Regions from separate parts of the Nocardia sp. NPDC058058 genome, predicted to be linked through region 1. Evidence: riboswitches for the same ligand, from Rfam matches in the RefSeq annotation. Region 1 holds a riboswitch; the other holds the start of a gene.
What was found. A riboswitch is a leader RNA that binds a small molecule or an ion and turns the genes downstream of it on or off. The one in region 1 is predicted to bind cobalamin.
Positions count from the first base shown of each region.

Region 2: another riboswitch for cobalamin. It lies ahead of ACFVUS_RS00770 (methylenetetrahydrofolate reductase); the one in region 1 lies ahead of metE (5-methyltetrahydropteroyltriglutamate--homocysteine S-methyltransferase).

Region 1 is NZ_JBHVSA010000003.1:1,547,346-1,551,555, forward strand. Features, by position in the region: gene ACFVUS_RS31020 (ABC transporter ATP-binding protein) at 1-122, opposite strand, end outside; gene ACFVUS_RS31025 (ABC transporter ATP-binding protein) at 119-1,927, opposite strand; cobalamin riboswitch at 2,147-2,385, shown strand; gene metE (5-methyltetrahydropteroyltriglutamate--homocysteine S-methyltransferase) at 2,525-4,210, shown strand, end outside.
Region 2 is NZ_JBHVSA010000001.1:158,750-162,959, forward strand. Features, by position in the region: gene ACFVUS_RS00750 (hypothetical protein) at 1-246, shown strand, start outside; gene ACFVUS_RS00755 (hypothetical protein) at 273-410, shown strand; gene ACFVUS_RS00760 (hypothetical protein) at 710-1,474, shown strand; gene ACFVUS_RS00765 (carbonic anhydrase) at 1,480-2,103, opposite strand; cobalamin riboswitch at 2,270-2,499, shown strand; gene ACFVUS_RS00770 (methylenetetrahydrofolate reductase) at 2,632-3,579, shown strand; gene ACFVUS_RS00775 (ABC transporter substrate-binding protein) at 3,669-4,210, shown strand, end outside.

The sequences.
Region 1 (4,210 bases):
ATCGGCAGCAGGAACACCACCGAGAGTCCTTGCAGCACACCGTATCCGATGGCCCAGGACAGGAAGGTTCGTAGTTTGCCGCGATGGGGGCGGCCCAGGATGGCGGCGAGATCGGCGATCACAGGTGGTCTCCTCCGAGGTGATGGTGGCGCCACATGCGGGCGTACAGCCCTGCGGCGGCGAGCAATTGGTCATGGGTGCCCTGTTCGGCGATGCGACCGCGATCGAGTACCACGATCTGGTCCGCGCCCACGATGGTGTCCAGGCGATGCGCGATCACCAGCAGCGTGCGCCCGACCGCGAGCGCGGACAGCGCCTGCTGGATATCGGCCTCGGATTCGGGGTCCGCGTGCGCGGTCGCCTCATCGAGCACCAGGATCGGGGTATCGGCCAGCAGGGCGCGTGCGATCGACACCCGTTGCGCCTCACCGCCGGACAGCAGCGCGTCCACGCCCACGACCGAGTCGTAGCCGCGCGGCAACCCCTGCACTCGCTCGTCCACGCAGGCCGCGCGGGCCGCGGCGCGTACCTGTTCCAGGCTCGCCTCGGGTCGTGCGAGCCGAATATTGTCCAGCACCGACACACTCAGCAGTTGGACTTCCTGAAGAACGAAACCCACCTGCCGGTACAGGGTTTCGGGTGCGATCTCGCGCACGTCGACCCCGCCGATGCGCACGGCTCCCGCATCGGGGTCGTGAAAGCGCGGCAGCAATGTCGCCAGTGTCGATTTGCCCGAGCCCGAGGCACCCACCAGCGCGGTGATGGTGCCCGGGCGCAGCGTCAGTTCGATCTCGCTCAGCGCCGGGGTGCGCTCGTCGTAGGCGAAGGACACGGAGTCGAAAACCACTTCGTGCCCAACGGGTTCCAGGGCTCGGTCCGGGGTGGGCAGGGGCGGAGTGTTCAGTAGTGCCGAGAGCCGTCCCGCCGCCGCGGCGGCCTCGCGGCGCGCCTGCATCCCGAACCCGAGGGTGATCACCGTGGCGGGCAATGCCATCGCCACCAGCGTCGCGGTGAGGGCGTCGATCACCGACACCCAGCCCGCCTGCACCATGGCGATACCGCCGATCAGGTTCACCACCAGCACCACCGGTGCGCTGAGCACCATCGACCCGATCGCCTCGGTGCGCAGCATCGGGCGCACCCATCCGGCATAGAATTCACCGAAATCGATTGCCGCGTCCCGGAATCGCGAATGCGCCTGCCCGGTGCGCCCGTAGGCTTTGACCACCGAGATCCCGTTGACGAACTCCACGATGGTGGCGCTGATGCGGGCGATGCCGGTGTTCATCTCGCGCATCTTCTCCGCCATGCCGCGGGTCATGAACCCGTACAGCACCGCGTAGATCGGCAGCGCCAGCACCGCCAACAGCGCCAGCCGCCAGTCGATCCAGATGACATAGCCCAGTGCGAATAGCGGAGTCGCCACTGCCGCAAGGGTTTCCACATCCCGGTGTGCGACCAGATAGTGCAGATCGTCGATATCGTTCTGGGCGGCCTTGCGCACCAGCCCCGAGGAATTGCGGCTGAACCATCCCAGCGGCAGGGTGCCCAGCACCGCCACGATCCGCCGCCGCAGCAGCGCCTGTAGCCGTACGTCGGCGAAGTGCGTGATCATCAGCGCCGCTCCGCCGAATCCCGCGCGCACCCCGAGCGCGATCACGGTGCACCACACCACGATCCAGGCGCGATGCTCATCGACGGCCGCATCGGTCAGCAGTGTCTTGCCGAGTTCGGCGATGGCCACATAGGGCGCGATCGTCGCCGCCGACGCCACCACCTGTAACCCCATGGCCAGCCGGGTACGTCCACGCACCGGTGCCACCAACTCGGCGAGGGCCTGTTTGTCCGCCGCGGCCGCATCCCGCGCACCTTCGGGCTCGACATCGATCTCGGGCAACAACTCTGACGGTTCCAACGTCTTGGTCACGAAGGAAGGCTAACCTAACAGAGACAGGCTGTCACTAACTACGTGCGGCGATCGAACAGCCCGCTCGATGCTCTCGCCGCCCGCGATTCCGCCCGCCCGGCAGGTCCACTCCATGGGATGGACCAGCCCCGCCTTTCGCTATCCCATCTGTTTTCGCTATATTCGCCTCCGCAGCTGGTTCGCCGGAGGTGGAGTCGAGGAGCCCCTGACCCCAACCCGACGGCGTCGAAGCCCGCAGGTGCGTTCGCGCGCCGACGGGTGAGAGGGAACCCGGTGAGAATCCGGGACTGTCCCGCAGCGGTGAGTGGGAACGACAGCCGTCATTCGCACTGGGCGCCGGAAGTATGCCTGGGAAGCGACGGTCAGTAGGACCAGCCCCGGGCCACGAGCGCCGGGGCCGACCCCATCGGGGTCGATGCCCACGAGTCCGAAGACCTGCCCGCTGTGCCGGATACGCCGTATCCGGCGGTCGTCGCCTCGTGGATTGGGCGTTGCGCCGAGTGGACCCGGGCACGGGAACGATGCTGCTATGGGCTCCATTGGTGTGCGTTCGGTATGGGCGGCGGTCACTGGCTGCTGAACCATGGAGTTCATTCGATGTCGAACCCTGAAAACACCTTCACCGCAACAGTGCTGGGGCTGCCGCGTATCGGTCCGAACCGGGAGCTCAAGAAGGCGATCGAAGCGTACTGGGCCGGGCGCACCGACGCCGCGACCCTGCACGAGGTCGCCCGCGAACTGCGCACCGCCGCGCTCACCTCCGCCCGTGACGCCGGGCTGGATTCGGTTCCGGTGGGCACGTTCTCGTACTACGACCAGGTGCTCGATACCGCGGTCCTGCTGGGCGCGCTGCCCGAGCGGGTCTCCGGTATCGCCGACGAGCTGGATCGGTACTTCGCCGCCGCGCGCGGCAATGCCGAGGTCGCGCCGCTGGAAATGACCAAGTGGTTCGACACCAACTACCACTACCTGGTGCCCGAGCTGTCAGCGAGCACGCAGTTCTCGCTGCATCCGGACAAGCCCCTGGCCGAGCTGAAAGAGGCACTGGCGCTGGATATTCCGGCCCGGCCGGTGGTGGTCGGACCGATCACCTTCCTGAAGCTGGCCAAGTCGGTCGACGGCAGCGATCTGCTCGACCTGCTGCCGAGCCTGCTGCCGCTGTACGAGCGTCTGCTCGAGCTGCTGGCAGAGGCGGGTGCGAGCTGGGTGCAGATCGATGAGCCGAGCCTGGTCACCGATCTGTCCGAGGCCGAACTGAGCGCGGTGCGCAGCACCTACCAGCGGCTTTCCGAGGTGAGCGCGCGCCCGCAGCTGTTGGTGGCCACCTACTTCGGTCGCCTCGGTGCGGCGCTGCCCGCACTCGCCGACACCGGCATCGAGGCCATCGCGCTCGACCTGGTCGCCGGTGGGGACGCCGATGTGGCTGCGGCACAGTCGATCACGGACAAGCTGATCGTGGCGGGCGTGGTGGACGGCCACAACATCTGGCGGATCGATCCCGATCACGCGCTGCCCCGGTTGACCGGCCTGCGCGCGGCGGGTGTGCGGGTGGCGGTGTCGAGTTCGTGCTCGCTGCTGCATGTTCCGTACAGCCTGGCTCCCGAAACCGACCTCGATGAGCGGCTGCGTGGCTGGCTGGCGTTCGGCGCGGAGAAGATCGCCGAAATCCGGGTGCTGGCAACCGCTCTCACCGACGGTGAGGCCGCGGTCGCCGCTGAACTCGACATCGCGCGCGCCGCGGTGGCGGACCGTAAAGCCGATCCCCGCCTACGGGTCGAGTCGGTGCGCGAGCGTCTGGCCGGTCTGGACACCGGCGCGAGCAGCCGCACCCCGGCCGATGAGCGGCGCGTGCTGCAGCAGGAGCGGTTGAACCTGCCGCTGCTGCCGACCACCACCATCGGCTCCTACCCGCAGACCTCTCGCATCCGGATCGCACGCGCCGAACTGCGCAAGGGCGAGATCGACCAGGCCGAGTACGACGAGCGCATGCGCGCCGAGATCGCCGAAGTCATTGCGCTGCAAGAGGAAATCGGACTCGACGTGCTGGTGCACGGCGAACCCGAGCGCAACGACATGGTGCAGTACTTCGCCGAACAGCTCGACGGTTTCGCCGCGACGATCAACGGCTGGGTGCAGTCCTACGGAACGCGTTGCGTGCGCCCGCCGATCGTGTACGGCGACGTGGTGCGGCCGCAGGTGATGACCGTGCAGTGGATCACCTACGCGCAGTCGCTGACCAGCAAGCCCGTCAAGGGCATGCTGACCGGACCGGTCACCATCCTG
Region 2 (4,210 bases), on a different contig from region 1:
CCCAAACTCCAGGAGATCCTGGTCCCCCTGAAATGGACCTCGACCGCCTCCCCGATCGCGGCCAAGGTCGCCTCGAACTCCGGCGGCATCTACAAGGTGAACGTCTTCGTGAACGTGAACTCCACCAGCGCCCAATCCCCGGACGGCGGCCTCACCACGGTCACCTACAGCGTCACCATCGACACCAACTCCGGCTGGAAGATCTCCGACGTCGGCGGCATGGACGGCGCTCTCCCGCGCAAATAAGGAGGACCCCCATCCACTCCCCGGAATTGATAGCCGAACTGGAGACCACGTTCGGCATCTACATCACCCCCGATGAGATCCCGCAGGCCCGCACCCTCCGCGAAGTCTGGGTGGCGATGGAGCGCAAGTTCCAGCACGCGAACCTCACCCGCCTATACGACTAGTTCTCACTATTCACCCGCCCGTCATTCCGCTGTCAGCAATCATCAAGCGCGCGAAGGGTTTCCGGCCATAGTCTCTGATCGGTCCGGATCCCGGGTGTATACCCGCCTCCTGAGTGGTGGCCCTCGCTGCAACCGAGGGCGTACCCACCGCTCACGCTGATGCCGCCGGAATCGTCCCCCTGCCCGGCGGCATCACCGAACCCTCCTCGGCTCCCGCCACCCCGAATGCCGCGTCTCGGTCGCCGAGATCGCTATTGTTGGCTCCGGGTGCGAGCGAAATGCCTGATCCAGGAGGTGGCGTGCGACGCGTTCCCGTGGAAGTGCCGCTCGCCGCTTCGGGTGGCTGGTTCGATCGGATGATCGTGCTGCCGGGCAAGTTGCCGTTGGCGATTCTGCTGGTGATGTTCGTGATCACCTTCGTGTTCATCCGGTTCAGCGTGCGCATGATTCGTGCCGGGGTGTCGTGGTGGCCGGGCAATATCACGCCGGGTGGCAAACATATTCACCACATGGTGTTCGGGGTGATCTTCATGATCGCGGCCGGATTCGGGGTATTCAGCCCGATCGGGGAGCATTCGCCGTGGCCGGAGTTGTTCGCGGGATTATTCGGGGTGGGCACCGCGCTGGTGCTCGACGAGTTCGCGTTGATCCTGGATCTGAAGGACGTCTATTGGTCCGAGCAGGGCCGGGTTTCGGTGGACGCGGTGGTCATCGGAATCGCGGTGTGCGCGCTCATGCTGCTGGGAGCCACCCCGCTGGGCATCACCGATAATTTCCGCGGTTGGCAGGTCGTGGTCGGGGTGGTGCTGCTGCACGGCTCGCTCGCGCTGGTGACCATGGCCAAGGGCAAGGCCTGGACCGGTTTGTTCGCGCTGTTCATTCCGATCCTGGGCGTGGTCGGCGCGATTCGCCTGGCCCGTCCGCAATCACCGTGGGCGCGTTGGCGATACGCCGCCGGATCGGCGAAGGCGCGCAGGGCCGAGCATCGCGAAGCCGACGTGCAATGGTTCGATCGCCTGCGCGACGGCATCTACAACGCCGTCGCGGGACGACCGAACCAATAGGTCGATCAGGCGTGTTCGCCGATATTGCCGAAGACGCTGTTCAGTTTCGCCTGGCCGTCGGCGAGGTTGTAGGTGACGCACGCGATGGCGAGCTCACCCGCCATGACCCGCTGGGAGATGGCGGTCGAGCGCTGCATGAGCTGGCGCGCGGTCTCCTCGACGTGCCGTCCCTCGAGTTCGTCGACGGTGGTCAGACCCTCGCGCCGGCCGAGCAGGATGGACGGGGTGACCCGCTCCACCACGCTGCGGATGAATCCGCCGGGCACCTCACCGTTGTCGAGCGCGTTGATGGTGGCTCGCACCGCACCGCAGCTGTCGTGGCCCAGGACCACGATCAGCGGCACATTGAGCACCTCGGTGCCGTATTCGATGGAACCCAGGACCGAGCTGTCCACCACGTGGCCCGCGGTCCGGACCACGAACATATCGCCGAGGCCGCGGTCGAAGATGATCTCCGCGGCGACGCGGGAGTCACCGCAGCCGAACAGGATCGCCGAGGGCTGCTGCCCGCCCGCGAGCTTGGCGCGATCCGCGGCCCCCTGGCTGGGGTGCTGCAGTTCACCGTTGACGAAACGCTCATTTCCTTCGCGGAGGGACTTCCAGGCACTGATCGGGTTCGAATAAGGCATAGCTCCCATATTGCCCATTAAACAGACTGGACGCGATGTGAGTTTCGCTGTGCGAGCGCCATCGGTGCGTGATCGCAACCCGTCGGTTGGAGACGCTGCCGGACTTCGCTAGTATTCGCCATCGCAGCTGGTTCGCCGGAGAGGGTATTGAGGAGCCCCTGATCCACTCGATGGCGTCGAGCTCGGTTCGCGCTCGCGCGGCCGGGTGAGAGGGAACCCGGTGGAATTCCGGGACTGTCCCGCAGCGGTGAGTGGGAACGAAGGCCGTGGAAGCACTGGGCGCATGCCTGGGAAGCGACGGCCGATAGGTAGCGCCCCGGTCGTGTGCACCGGGGTCGGCCCGGTGCGGGCCGTCGCCCACGAGTCCGAAGACCTGCCCGTTGCGCCGGATACACCGTATCCGGCGGTCGTCGCCTCGTGGATTGGGCGGTACGCCGAAGGACCGGGGCGCGGATACGCTCCGCGGGCTCCATCAGCGTGCGCTCGCGCCGGGCGGCGGCTCATCGCCGCTGAACATGGAGCTCCTCGATGTCGAACGCCGACAACACTTCCACCGTCGTGCAGAGCCTGCGCGCCCATTCCGGGTCGCGGGTGCCGTTCTCGGTGGAGTTCAATCCGCCGCGCGATGCCGCCGGTGAGGCGCGATTGTGGCGCGCCGCACGCGAATTCGAACGCATGCACCCGGCGTTCGTATCGATGACGTACGGGGCGGGCGGTTCCACCAAGGACCGCACCGCCCGCATCACCGGCCAGCTGGCGCAGGAGACCACGCTGCTCCCGGTCGCGCATCTGACCGCGGTGGGCCACAGCGTGGCCGAACTGCGGGCGCTGGTCGGCTCCTACGCCGACTGCGGAATCCGCAATATCCTTGTGCTGCGCGGAGATCCGCCGGGTGATCCGCTCGGCGACTGGCGCAAGCATCCGGAGGGTCTGGAGTACGCCGAGGAATTGGTGCGCCTGGTGCGCGATCTCGGCGATTTCAATGTCGGTGTCGCCTCGTTCCCGCAGGGCCATCACCGTTCCCCGGACCTGGAGACCGACTCCGCCTTCCTGGCCGCGAAACTCCGTGCCGGAGCGGACTATTCGATCACTCAGATGTTCTTCGATCCCGAGCACTACCTGCGCTTGCGTGATCGCATGGCCGCCTTCGACCCGGTGCAGGGCGCGAAACCCATTATCCCCGAACTGATGCCGATCACCTCGCTGCGCACGGTCGCGCGCGCGGAAGAGCTCAGCGGCCGCGCGCTCCCGGCCGCGATCTCCGAGCGTCTGCGCCGCGCCGCGGGCACCGGTCCGGAGGAGGATCGGGCCGCCGTGCGCGCGGCGGGCATCGAGATCGCCACCGAGATCGCGCAGCGGCTCATCGACGAGGGCGCGCCCTGCCTGCATTTCATCACCCTCAATTTCGCCAAGGCGACGCGCGAGGTGCTGAACAACCTCGGCTATCACGTCACCGCCGCGCCGCTGAGCGCATGACATCGAAACCTGTTCGGTCGCTGAATATTCGCTCCGCTCGCATACCGCGCCGGAGTTTCCATAAGATTCCGATTGGTACGGTGCATTTCATGAAGACGACGCGATCGATGCGGCTTCTGGCTGTGTTCGGAATGATTGGCTGTCTCGTTGCCGGTATCACCGGCTGCGGTACTTCCTCGGATGCGACGACGGCCGGGGACGGCGGCTCCCCGGACCGTCCCGGGCGCACCGGCTATCCGTTCACCCTCGACAACTGCGGCGTCAAGGTCACCTTCGACAAGGCGCCCACGCGCGCCGCGGCGCTGTATCAGGCCTCCACCGAGGTCCTGCTGTCGCTGGGCCTGGCCGATCGCATGGTCGGCACCTCGACCTGGTTCGATCCGGTGCTCCCGGCACTGGCGGCCGATAACGCCAAGGTGCCCCGGCTGGCCGATAACGATCCGTCCTTCGAGGCGGTGCTGGCCAAGGAGCCCGATCTGGTGACCTCGGCCAGCGCGCACACCTTCACCTCGGCCGTGGTGGCCGAACGATCGCGGTTCGCACAGCTGGGCATTCCCACCTATCAGTCACCGGCGGTCTGCACCGGCGCGAAGGTCGACGGTGAAACCGTCACCCGCACAGCGCCGCTCGG